Regions from separate parts of the Anoxybacillus sp. ST70 genome, predicted to be linked through region 4. Evidence: predicted binding sites of a transcription regulator. Region 4 holds the regulator's gene; each other region holds the start of a gene.
The links. Region 4 encodes Rex, which represses fermentation and respiration genes when NADH is low (regulators of the CRP and FNR family bind a similar motif). Its sites were predicted from a motif close to TTGTGAAATATTTCACAA; they were not measured.
Positions count from the first base shown of each region.

Region 1 (3,216 bases), on a different contig from region 4:
TAATGGCGATGGAGGCATTATTGTTGAACGGCAGCAATCATATATACAATTTTCTAATCCAGGGCTTTTCGGCATTCCTTTAGAACAAGCATATAGCGGCGGGATTAGCCATTTGCGCAATCCGAATATGTTTAAAATGTTTATTTACATTCAGTTTTGTAAACGTGCTGGAGTCGGTTTAAAAACAATAGAGACGATTTGCTCACAACAACTCGCTGTCGAGCAATATGATTTTCAAAAACGAACGGTCGTTACATTGCCTATTGTGTCCTTCTCAGAAAGACATGAACATATAGAGGAGATCGAGGCAGTAAGTGATTGGACGGACGATGTGCCATTGTCGGACTCCGTAAATAAAGAAGAAAACTCCTATAATATCGAGCAAAACTCCGTTAATAACGAGATTAAGTCCGTAAATAACGAACCAGACTCCTTAAATAGTGAAGTTTACTCCTTAAATAAAGGGCTTAACTTCATAAATAACGAGGACAACTCCATAAATAAAGAAGAAAACTCCGTAAATATCCCATCCGACTCCGTAAATAAAGTGGATGAGGAAGAAGAAATAAATGTCGATCAGGAGTTATGGAACATTGCTGAAATTGCACGTAAGAAAAAAAGGCTTGCACCGACCAAAATGGAAGAAATCATTTTGCAACTATGCGCTCATCGACCGTTAATGTTAAAACAATTAGCGTATTTACTAGATCGGACGCCAGACGGTTTACGAAACAACTATTTAGGAAAGTTATTAGCAGAAGGAAAAATGCGCTTAAAGTATCCAGAACAACCAAATCACCCAAAACAAGCATATATGACGAATAAATAATATTCATGATTTGTTCAATATTTCACAAACTATAATCGACAAAAGAATGTTACAATGATGGTAACAAAAGAAAAGTTGAGGTGACAGAAGATGCTTGTATGCGAATGGAGAAACTTTTCAACAGATGCGGAAACATATACACTAGAGATATTTGAAGAAATGATTGGCGATGAATTTGAAGCGATGATGTTTGAAGATGATCAAGAAATTCCTTCTTATATATGGACAGTAAACTATGTTGTCATTGTGAAACGAAATACGCGCATGTACAACGATATTTCGTTTACGAAAATCCCACGCAATCCAGTGTGTGAGTAACCGTCTTTTTTAACAAAAGACGGTTCTCTTCTAAAAATAATTGCTCAACATTTCACAAAGTTGACACACACGAAAGTGATTCCTTTCGTTATAATGTAAATGTGAAAACAATCACATTTTATTTTTTTTAATTATCTTGTGAAAAGTTTCACAAGAACAATATAGGAGGGTCTTATATGGCTATTGATGAAAAAGTATTAGACCAAAAGAAAGAAGTTACAAAAATGATTGATACGCTTGTGGCTAATGCGCAAAAGGCGTTAAAAGCGTTTCGCGATTACGATCAAGAAACGATCGATCATATCGTCAAACAAATGGCGTTAGCTGGGCTTGATAAACATATGTATTTAGCAAAATTAGCGATTGAAGAAACAAAACGTGGCGTGTATGAAGATAAAATTATTAAAAACATTTTTGCGACAGAATACATTTACCATAACATTAAATACGATAAAACGGTTGGCGTCATCCGCGAAAATGAACAAGAAGGCATCATTGAAATTGCCGAGCCTGTTGGGGTGATCGCTGGGGTTACACCGGTAACAAACCCAACATCAACAACGATGTTTAAGGCGCTTATTTCAATCAAAACGCGCAACCCAATCATTTTTGCGTTCCACCCATCTGCGCAAAAATGTAGCAGTGAAGCAGCACGTATTTTACGCGATGCAGCCATTGCAGCTGGCGCGCCAGAACATTGTATTCAATGGATCGAAACGCCTTCTGTTGAAGCGACTCAACAATTAATGCATCATCCTGGCGTTTCGCTTATTCTTGCGACAGGTGGAGCAGGCATGGTTAAAGCGGCATATAGCTCAGGAAAGCCAGCATTAGGGGTTGGACCTGGTAACGTGCCTTGCTATATTGAGAAAACTGCAAATATAAAACGTGCCGTGAACGATCTCATTCTATCAAAAACGTTTGACAACGGTATGATTTGTGCGTCTGAACAAGCGGTTATTATTGATAAAGAAATTTATGATGCCGTGAAAAATGAGATGATCGCAAACAAATGTTACTTCTTAAATGAAGAAGAAAAGAAAAAAGTTGAAAAGCTTGTCATTAATGAGAATACGTGCGCAGTCAATCCGAATATCGTCGGTAAACCAGCATATGAAATTGCGAAAATGGCAGGCGTTGATGTACCTGTTGATACGAAAATTCTTGTAGCAGAACTAAAAAGCGTTGGTCCGCAAGAGCCGCTTTCTCGTGAAAAATTAAGCCCGGTATTGGCGTGCTATAAGGTGAATAGTACAGAAGAAGGTTTAAAACGAGCAGAAGAAATGCTTGAATTCGGTGGACTTGGCCACTCGGCTGTCATTCATTCAGAAAATCAAGAAGTCATTCTTGAATTCGGTAAGCGAATGAAAGCAGGACGGATCATTTCGAATGCCCCATCTTCACAAGGAGCGATCGGTGATATTTACAACGCATACATTCCGTCATTGACGCTCGGTTGCGGCACATTCGGTGGCAACTCTGTTTCGACAAACGTTGGGGCGACACATTTAATTAACATTAAAAAATTAGCGAGAAGGAATGTAAACATGCAATGGTTTAAAGTTCCGCCAAAAATTTATTTTGAAAAACATGCGACACAATATTTAGCGAAAATGCCAAACATCTCACGTGCCTTTATCGTTACAGACCCAGGCATGGTGAAGCTCGGCTATGTTGATAAAGTGTTGTACTATTTACGCAAACGCCCAGATTATGTGCATTGCGAAATTTTCTCAGAAGTTGAGCCAGATCCATCGATTGAAACCGTCATGAAAGGTGCCGATATGATGCATGCGTTCCAACCAGACGTCATCATTGCTCTTGGCGGTGGTTCGGCGATGGATGCGGCGAAAGCGATGTGGTTGTTCTATGAACATCCGAATACAGACTTCAATGGGTTAAAACAGAAGTTTTTAGATATTCGTAAGCGTGTATTTAAATATCCAAAACTCGGTCAAAAAGCGCAATTTGTCGCGATTCCAACAACGTCTGGTACAGGTTCAGAAGTGACATCGTTTGCGGTCATTACAGATAAGAAAAATAACGTCAAATATCCGCTTGCTGATTAT
Region 1 covers NZ_JAHZOF010000007.1:49,839-53,054, forward strand. Annotated here, with positions in the region: gene K1I43_RS10380 (ATP-binding protein) at 1-829, shown strand, start outside; gene K1I43_RS10385 (hypothetical protein) at 920-1,147, shown strand; gene adhE (bifunctional acetaldehyde-CoA/alcohol dehydrogenase) at 1,324-3,216, shown strand, end outside.
Region 1: adhE (bifunctional acetaldehyde-CoA/alcohol dehydrogenase) is a predicted target of Rex. The motif match lies at 1,284-1,301, and genes of this name have one in related genera.

Region 2 (3,216 bases), on a different contig from region 4:
GATATTGAAAAAGAGTTGCTTGCCAATTCGGAGTTTGCTGTTGAGTTTTTGAAAATGATGACCGATCATTTCCGTAAGCAACATACGAAATTTCGCGATCTCGTTCTATATGGAAAAAAGGGCGCATTATATTCTACACTTATTCGGATGGCAAACAGCTATGGCGTTCAGACAAAAGACGGCATTTTATTAGACGTTCCTGTTACCCATCAAGATTTAGCTAATTTTAGCTCTACATCGCGTGAAAGTGTGAATCGCGAATTAAATACATTAAAAAGCAAAGGCATCATCTCCTTCAAAGGGAGAAAAATTATTATTCATAGCTTAGACTATTTAAAAAAACAAATTAACTGTGAAGGGTGTCCATCGTCATATTGCAACATCGAATAGTCAATAAACGTTCATTTTTTAAGCTAGGAGTGTGACGTGCATCACACGAAAAGTTGCTTTCCTCCTATACAATAAATGTGTGAGCACATAAAGAAAAGAGGGATGATGATGGAGTTTTCACCTTGCAGTCTCGTTGGACATGAATCTGTGTCATTATGTCCACCATTGCAACGATTAAAAGAAGAACACGGTCCATTAAATGAAGAAAAGTATGCTCTTTTTGTTGCAGCGAAAAGCATTTACGATGGGGAAGAGCAAGATGTTGTTCAAGCGTTCATTCGTTTGCGCGAGAAAGTACAACAATTTTTGCAACATTTAGAACCTCACTCTCGTCGAGAAGAAGATGTATTATTTCCGATGATGGAACGCTATATCGGAAAACAGTTCGGTCCGATTGCAGTTATGGAATACGAACATCAAGAAGCAAAACAAAATATTGCAACATTTTTACAAAAGACAGAGACCATTCGTTCAGAAGAAGCGAAACAATTAGCTTCATATGTCATGAACGCATATATGATTTTAACTGATCACTTTGCCAAGGAAGAGCAAGTACTTTTCCCGATGGCCGAAAAGTTATTATCTGCTGAGGAAAAAGAAGAATTAGCAAAAAGAATAGATGAGATTAAAGGCTAATCCGTTAAGGGTTAGTCTTTTTTTATATAATATTTCGACATATTTGTGACAATTAAAAAACATGTGAGGTACCTCACATTTATTTGTTGCATCCCGTTTTATAGTGAAGATAGAAGGGTTTCATCATGAAGAGGAGTGAGAGATGTGAAAAAGAAATCACCATTGTTCAAGCGTTTGAACTACGTGAAGCCGATTGAACGTCATGCGGATGCACATAGTGAAGTCACATATCAAGATCGTGATTGGGAGCAAATATATCGCAGAAGATGGCAACATGACAAAGTTGTACGTTCAACACATGGTGTCAACTGTACAGGCTCATGTAGTTGGAATATTTATGTGAAGGACGGCATCGTTACATGGGAAGGACAAAAGCTTGACTACCCAACAACCGGACCTGATATGCCAGACTTTGAGCCTAGAGGTTGTCCAAGGGGAGCGAGTTTTTCGTGGTACATTTATAGTCCGCTTCGTGTCAAATACCCATATGTTCGTGGGGTGTTGTTAAATATGTGGCGCGAAGCGTTGCAACAACATAAAAATCCGCTTGATGCTTGGAAAAGCATCGTCGAGAACCGAGACAAAGCGAAACGTTATAAGCAAGCGCGTGGAAAAGGTGGATTTGTGCGCGCAGAGTGGGATGAAGTATTAAAGCTTGTTGCGACGTCTTTACTTTATACAGTAATTAAGTACGGTCCAGACCGAAATGTCGGATTTTCTCCTATTCCGGCCATGTCGATGGTAAGCCATGCAGCAGGTGCTCGCTTTATGTCGCTTATGGGAGGTCCTATCTTAAGTTTTTATGATTGGTATGCAGATTTACCTCCAGCTTCGCCGCAAATTTGGGGAGATCAAACGGACGTGCCAGAAAGTAGCGACTGGTACAATGCCGGTTACATTATGACATGGGGATCAAACGTGCCGATGACGCGTACGCCAGACGCTCACTTTTTAGCGGAAGTGCGATATAAAGGAACGAAAGTCGTTTCGATTAGTCCAGATTTTGCTGAATCGACGAAGCTAGCAGATGAATGGTTAAGCGTGAAACAAGGGACAGATGGCGCTTTAGCGATGGCGATGGGACACGTCATTTTAAAAGAGTTTTATGTTGATCAACAAATAGAATATTTTATGAATTACGCAAAACAATACACCGATTTTCCGTTTTTAATTACGCTCAAAAAGAAAGAAAACGGCGAATTGATTGCGGATCGTTTCTTGCATGCATCTGATATCGGACGAAATACGACAAACGGGGAATGGAAGCCAGCGCTTTGGAATGATCGAACAAACGATTTTGCCATTCCGAACGGAACGATTGGATCACGTTGGGAAAATAAAGGGAAATGGAATTTAAAAATGGTAGACGAAGAAACAGAAGAAGCGATCGAGCCACGTTTGACGATGTTAGGAATAGAAGACGAAATCGCAACGGTACAAATTCCATACTTTTCACATGATGGAAACAAAATTTTAAAACGCGCGATACCTGTAAAACGTGTGCATATTGGGCACGAGGAATTGTACGTTTCGACTGTATACGATTTAGTTCTTGCGAACTATGGAGTGGACCGTGGTATTGGCGGGGAAGTGGCGAAAACGTACGATGATCTCGTACCGTTTACACCAGCATGGCAAGAAAGCATAACAGGCGTAAAACGTGACCTTGTTATTCAAATTGCGCGTGAGTTTGCGCAAAATGCGGTAGATACAAAAGGGCGTTCAATGATTATCGTCGGTGCAGGAATTAACCATTGGTTTAACTCCGATACAATTTATCGAGCCGTTTTAAATCTCGTTTTATTCGTTGGCGCACAAGGAGTAAACGGTGGAGGCTGGGCGCATTATGTTGGTCAAGAAAAATTGCGTCCGGTAGAAGGGTGGCAAACGATTGCGATGGCGCGTGACTGGCAAGCACCACCGAAATTGCAAAACGGAACATCATTTTACTATTTTGCGACAGACCAATGGCGTTATGAGGACACACCAGTTGGACAGCTCGTATCTCCGCTTGCCAAAGAAGCACGTTATCAACATTATGCTGATTACAATGTTCTTGCGGCTCGTTTAGGTTGGTTGCCTTCTTATCCAACTTTCGAAAAAAACGGAATCGATCTTTACAACGAAGCGGTCGCATCAGGGGCAAAAACAGTCGAAGATATTGGGGCATATGTAGCGAAGCAGTTAAAA
Region 2 covers NZ_JAHZOF010000003.1:32,767-35,982, forward strand. Annotated here, with positions in the region: gene K1I43_RS05845 (Crp/Fnr family transcriptional regulator) at 1-390, shown strand, start outside; gene K1I43_RS05850 (hemerythrin domain-containing protein) at 499-1,026, shown strand; gene K1I43_RS05855 (nitrate reductase subunit alpha) at 1,171-3,216, shown strand, end outside.
Region 2: K1I43_RS05855 (nitrate reductase subunit alpha) is a predicted target of Rex. The motif match lies at 1,088-1,105, and genes of this name have one in related genera.

Region 3 (3,216 bases), on a different contig from region 4:
AAACATGAACATGCTTGTTACGTGTCCGTGAAAAAAATCGGTGAAGCGATGAAACAAAAGGAAAAATACGAATTGTACGTTCGTGCCTTACGACAATGGGTTCCTTTTTCGTCATCGGAACAATGGAAAGTCGTTGTTTGTAGTTCCCCTTTACTGCGGGAAATCATTGAACATACACTTCAGTCGTTTGCCATTCAAGTCGTTTGGACAGAACATCGAGATGACGAACATATTGGCAAGCAAATTAAACGAGAGCACGCTCATTTTGGGATCGCATTTGATCGTTCAGGCGAACGTTTTCGAATTTTTGACGGACAAGGAACGGCATTGACGAACGAAGAAGTCATTTCATTACACGTATTAGTATCGCTTTTGTTTCATGAAACGAAAAAAGTAGCTGTTCCTTCTTGGGCTCCATCGATGTTGCATACGTTAGCAGAACGTTTACACGGCGATATCGTGTATGTGAAAGATGCGAGACGAGATTTTTTGTTTGCTCATCACCATGAACCATTTCATTTTTATTTTGATGGATTGTATGCGTGTGTGCAGCTGTTTCATTTGTTAGCTATTGAACGTTGTTCTCTCCGCACGGTTATTTCGTCTATTCCGACGCTTCATTTATCATGTCGCGATGTTTATTGCCCATGGAATGAACGTGCAGCAGTGATGCGTAAATTGTTAGAAGAATCGTATGACAAACATGTTGATTTCACAGATGGTGTAAAAGTGCACCATGAAGATGGGTCATGGACGCTTATTTTGCCAAAGGTAGATGAACCGACGTTAACGATTTATTCACAAGCAACAAACGCTCAAAAAGCAAAAGAATATACAAAATACTATATAAAGAAAATTCGGCAATATCAAAACGTATAAAATTCATATGGAAATTGTTTAAGAAAAATGATATGATGGAAAGGTGTGATTACAATACTTTTGTTTGGAGGGAAAGAACGATGCGTGTAAATATTACGTTAGCATGCACAGAATGCGGCGAACGCAACTATATTTCAACAAAAAATAAGCGCAATAACCCAGAGCGCCTTGAATTGAAAAAATATTGCCCACGAGACAAAAAAGCAACAGTTCATCGTGAAACGAAGTAAGCAGTAGGATTTTTTTCCTGCTGCTTATTTTTTTATAAAATAGGGGGAAGGATAATGAATAAGAAACAATTACGACAACAAATGAAACAACGTCTCTTACATATGACAAAAGAAGAGCGAAAGAAAAAAGAGAACGTCATTTACGATATATTATTTCAGCAACATGGTTGGCAAAAGGCACAGATGATCGGTATCACGATTTCACGACAAATTGAAGTAGATACGATTTGTATTATTGAACGAGCGTGGCAAGAAGGAAAAAAGGTTGCGATTCCGAAATGCGATGTCGCAACAAAACAAATGACGTTTCGAGAAATTGATTGTTTTCAACAAATAGAACGCACTTTTTTTGATTTATATGAACCGATTGTAGAAGAAACGAGAGAAGTACAAAAACATGAAATGGAACTACTATTCGTTCCAGGTCTTGCTTTCGTTCGGCAAGGGTATCGTCTTGGCTACGGTGGAGGATATTACGATCGTTATTTAGTCGATTTTCCGAACGACACCCTTTCTATTGCATACGATTGTCAAATTGTTTCTACGTTGCCGATTGAACAACATGATATTCCTGTTCAAAAGATGATTACGAATGAAGGAATAATCGTTTGTGAAAGCGAAACATAAAACAGCATAAGCGCTTTCATATTGTACAGGAGAAAAAATTAACAAAATGTTAATAATTCATGCATCATAAACTTTGTGAAACAGTGTACAATGTAATTGTGAAACAGATAAACAATGCACATATTGTAAAATGATATATAATGAAAGGTGGAAGGAATATGTCAAATAAAGTAAATCGTGTTGTTTTAGTTGGGACCGGTTTTGTCGGTTCAAGTTATGCGTTTGCCCTTTTAAACCAAGGGGTGACAGAAGAGCTTGTTCTTATTGATATTAATAAAGAGAAATCTGAAGGGGATGCGATGGACTTAAACCACGGTATGCCGTTCGCTCCATCGCCAACAAAAATTTGGTTTGGCAATTATGAAGACTGCAAAGATGCTGATCTTGTTGTGTTAACAGCAGGGGCAAATCAAAAACCGGGAGAAACACGATTAGATTTAGTGGAGAAAAACACGAAAATTTTCAAAAACATTATTGATCAAGTCATGGCGAGCGGATTTAATGGCATTTTTCTCGTTGCAACCAATCCAGTTGACATTTTAACATATGCAACATGGAAGTTTTCTGGCTTACCGAAAGAGCGCGTCATCGGTTCAGGAACGATTTTAGATACAGCTCGTTTCCGTTATTTGCTAGGGGAATATTTCGATGTTGATACACGTAACGTACATGCTTATATTATTGGGGAACATGGGGATACAGAATTGCCTGTTTGGAGCCATGCATTTATCGGCTGCCGCCCAATTGCTGATATGATGAAAGAAAAACCACAATATAAACAAGAAGATTTAGATAACATTTTTGTGAACGTACGCGATGCTGCGTATCAAATTATTGAACGAAAAGGTGCGACGTACTACGGCATTGCTATGGGACTTGTTCGCCTAACAAAGGCGATTTTACAAAACGAAAATAGCGTCCTTACTGTTTCGGCTTACTTAGAAGGACAATATGGTCAAAACGATATGTACATTGGCGTACCAGCGATCGTAAATCGTAACGGGATTCGTGAAGTCGTCGAATTGCAATTGAACGAAGAAGAAAAAGAAAAATTTGCTCACTCTGCCAATGTGTTAAAAGATGTAATGAAACGCGTTGGGTTGCAATAGGTTGTCTCATGATGAGGCAACCTTTTTATAATTTTGATGGGAAAAGGGAACGGTAAACGTGAGGAGGGTGATCATATTGAATGGAAAAACATTGATTGTCACTTTAGTCGCTGGGCTTGTTCTTTATCGGTTTCGCTATCGAGTATTGAATGAAATATTGAAGCGAGAAGCGGTTCAAAAGCGGGTCATCCAATGGGGAATGTCCATTCCATTTATTCGCCAACGTCTTGTACCAACATTATTTTTACAAAAGTACAAATAGTTGCGCTTTGTAAAAGAGTGTGGTAAAAGAAGGGTATGATAGCGAAGGGAGAGGGAAGGTTGAGCATTCGCTTTGACTTTGTATATTGGCAAATGATGTTTCAATTTTT
Region 3 covers NZ_JAHZOF010000002.1:410,465-413,680, forward strand. Annotated here, with positions in the region: gene K1I43_RS05235 (sugar phosphate nucleotidyltransferase) at 1-879, shown strand, start outside; gene rpmG (50S ribosomal protein L33) at 960-1,109, shown strand; gene K1I43_RS05245 (5-formyltetrahydrofolate cyclo-ligase) at 1,164-1,736, shown strand; gene K1I43_RS05250 (L-lactate dehydrogenase) at 1,895-2,845, shown strand; gene K1I43_RS05255 (hypothetical protein) at 2,922-3,107, shown strand; gene K1I43_RS05260 (rhomboid family protein) at 3,143-3,216, shown strand, end outside.
Region 3: K1I43_RS05250 (L-lactate dehydrogenase) is a predicted target of Rex. The motif match lies at 1,810-1,827, and genes of this name have one in related genera.

Region 4 (3,216 bases):
ACCAACGCTTACTTCTGGAGCTACGCGCTCACCATTGTCAAGAACGCGACCTGAACCAACTGCAACAACTTTTCCTTCTTGTGGTTTTTCTTTCGCTGTGTCTGGTAAAACAATTCCGCTCGCTGTTTTTTCTTCAGTTTGAATTAATTCAATGACAATACGATCACCTAGTGGCTTCAACACGGCAAACGACCTCCTTAATTAGATTTTCGTTCCGTTATTAGCACTCATCATCATTGAGTGCTAACACACTTATTATATTAATGAACTTTTTTCAATTTTGCAAGTAGGAAGTTAAAAATTTTTCACTAAATCTTTCCCTTTTTCATTATGTCTTTCCTTTCGAAATTCATACAAAAAATATGGTAAAATGAAAAAGTACTCATTTTGTCAAAAGGGGTTGAACACGTGAAAAAGCAATATTGGTATGTCATTATTACATACATCGCCATGCAGTTATCTAGTTTAATTGGCGTTCCTTTGCTTGCACATAGCGGATTTGTTGACGCATCAAATAAAGAAGTCGCTCTATCCATTGCCTCAGGTTATTGGGCTGTCATTAGCTTCTCGATCGCTTTTCTTTTCGTTCTTTATTTCATGAGAGAAGATATGAAATACTCGTACGATCGCCATCAAGCATCTATCGGAACGTCAATTTTTTGGGGAATTGGCGGGTTCTTTCTTGCCCTTTTCGCTCAAGGCATCGCAGCAAATATTGAGATGCACGTATTTGGCGTCGAGATGGGGTCCGAAAATACGAGACGCATTGTTGAGATGGTGAAACTAACACCAGCGCTTATGCTCGTCACTTCGATCGTCGGACCGATTTTAGAAGAAATCATTTTTCGAAAAATTATTTTTGGAACGCTGTATCAAAAATATAACTTTTTCTTATCAGCAACTGTCAGTTCCCTTTTATTTGCTGTCGTTCATTTAGAGTTTGAACATTTGCTTCTTTATGCAACGATGGGATTTGTATTTGCTTTCTTATATGTGAAAACAAAGCGTATTCTCGTCCCTATTGCAGCACATGTACTGATGAATACATTTGTCGTTGCTATTCAAACGTTATTTGCTGAAGAAATTGAAAAGATAATGAAAGAAGCAGAACAAATGCAATTCGTGATTTGGAGGCTGTTTTCATGAAGTCTGAGCCGTTGTTTTACTTTTTGATGGGCATTTTATTCACTTATTTTGCTGTTGATAGTGCTGACGATGGCATTTGGGACGTCACAACGATGCTATTTATTCTTATTGCTACATTAGATTTTGGCACCGCTATTCGTTCTTTATTGAAAAAAACCTCCCGCTCGTAAATGGGAGGTTTACTCATTTCCGTAATGTTTTAAAAAGTAAACAAGTGACTGCAATTCGACCGCTAAATCAATATGATGAACACGAATGTGTTCAGGTACATGCAGACGAGCAGGCGTGAAGTTTAAAATCCCTTTAATGCCTTTTTGGACAAGCCGATCGGTAATCGGTTGGGCAACTTGGGCTGGAACGGTTAAAATGGCTACCGTAATCCCACCTAGTTTTTCTTCCAATTCATCTAAATGATAAACAGGCACTCCTCCTACTTCCGTTCCTACTTTATCTGGATCTACATCGAATGCCATCACAATTTTCGTATTATTGTTTTTGCTAAAATTGTAATTTAAAAATGCCGTACCTAAATTACCGACACCGAACAACGCTACTTCTGTCGTTTCATCTTGATCCAACGTTTTTCTGAAAAACGACAGCAAATAATTTACATTATAACCGTATCCTTTTTTTCCAAGCGCACCAAAGTATGAAAAATCACGGCGAATCGTTGCTGAATCGACTTTTACGGCTTCACTTAACTCCGCTGAAGATACACGCTGCTTTCCTGATGCATGCAAGTTTTTCAAAAAACGATAATACAACGGTAGTCGCTTTGCGGTCGCCTGCGGAATTTTTGGTTGTTCATTATTCACGAGTCAATCCCCCACATTTCCTTTCACAAATAGTTAGCGCTTTCATTTTTCTCTCCTATACGTCTGAAAAGTTCTCCCCACTTTTAAACTATACACTATTTTTTTCATTCTGTCTTTCCTTTGTACCCTTTATTATTATTTTTGTCAAATTTGTTATTCGCACACTAGTGTTGCCGAACATCAAGAAAGTACGTTACACTATCAAAAGAAGATTGAGGTGAAAAATGATGATCATTTTACAAGTAAATCAACTATCCAAATCATATGGGGCGGAACAAGTTTTATCAGACATTAAGCTTGAAATACAAGAAAAAGACCGTATCGCGTTAGTTGGAAGAAATGGTGCAGGAAAATCGACATTATTAAAAATCATTGCCGGCCAATTGTCATATGACACAGGGGAAGTGATTAAACCGAAACACGTAACAATTGGCTACTTAGATCAATATACTGGTTTGCACGCCCATCGCTCCATTTGGGAAGAAATGCTCGATGTGTTTGCCCCGCTTCAACAAATGGAAAAACAATTGCGTGACCTAGAACAACAAATGAGCTTGCACGGTGCCGACTATGAGCGCTTACTTGAGCATTACGACCGTTTACAAACGGAATTTAAAGAAAAAGGTGGCTATCAATATGAAGCCGATATTCGTTCTGTGCTTCATGGCCTCCGCTTTTCTCAGTATGACTACACAACAAAAGTATCCACGTTAAGCGGTGGACAGCGAACGCGGCTAGCGCTCGGCAAACTGCTTCTAGCTAAACCAGATTTGTTGATTTTAGACGAACCAACAAACCATTTAGATATGGAAACATTGCAATGGCTTGAACAATATTTAAAAAATTATGATGGGGCCATTCTTATCGTCTCACACGATCGCTATTTTCTTGACCAAATCGTGACACAAGTGTATGAATTATCACGCACAAAAATAAAAAAATACGCTGGAAACTATACAAGTTATTTACAGCAACGGGCGGAACAATTTGAACAACAATTGAAACTGTACGAAAAACAACAAGAAGAAATTTCAAAATTGAAAGATTTTATTCAACGAAATATTGCCCGTGCATCGACAACAAAGCGAGCTCAAAGCAGAAGAAAACAACTAGAAAAAATGAATATCATTGAAAAGCCGCTCGGTGATGAAAAATCGGCATCGTTTCGCTTCGAAATTGAACGCCCAAGCGGAAATGACGTATTAACAGCTACCAATTTAGCCATTGGTTATGATCAAATCATCGCAACAAACCT
Region 4 covers NZ_JAHZOF010000020.1:6,136-9,351, forward strand. Annotated here, with positions in the region: gene groES (co-chaperone GroES) at 1-183, opposite strand, end outside; gene K1I43_RS15000 (CPBP family intramembrane glutamic endopeptidase) at 409-1,146, shown strand; gene K1I43_RS15005 (YdiK family protein) at 1,143-1,316, shown strand; gene K1I43_RS15010 (redox-sensing transcriptional repressor Rex) at 1,326-1,961, opposite strand; gene K1I43_RS15015 (ABC-F family ATP-binding cassette domain-containing protein) at 2,189-3,216, shown strand, end outside.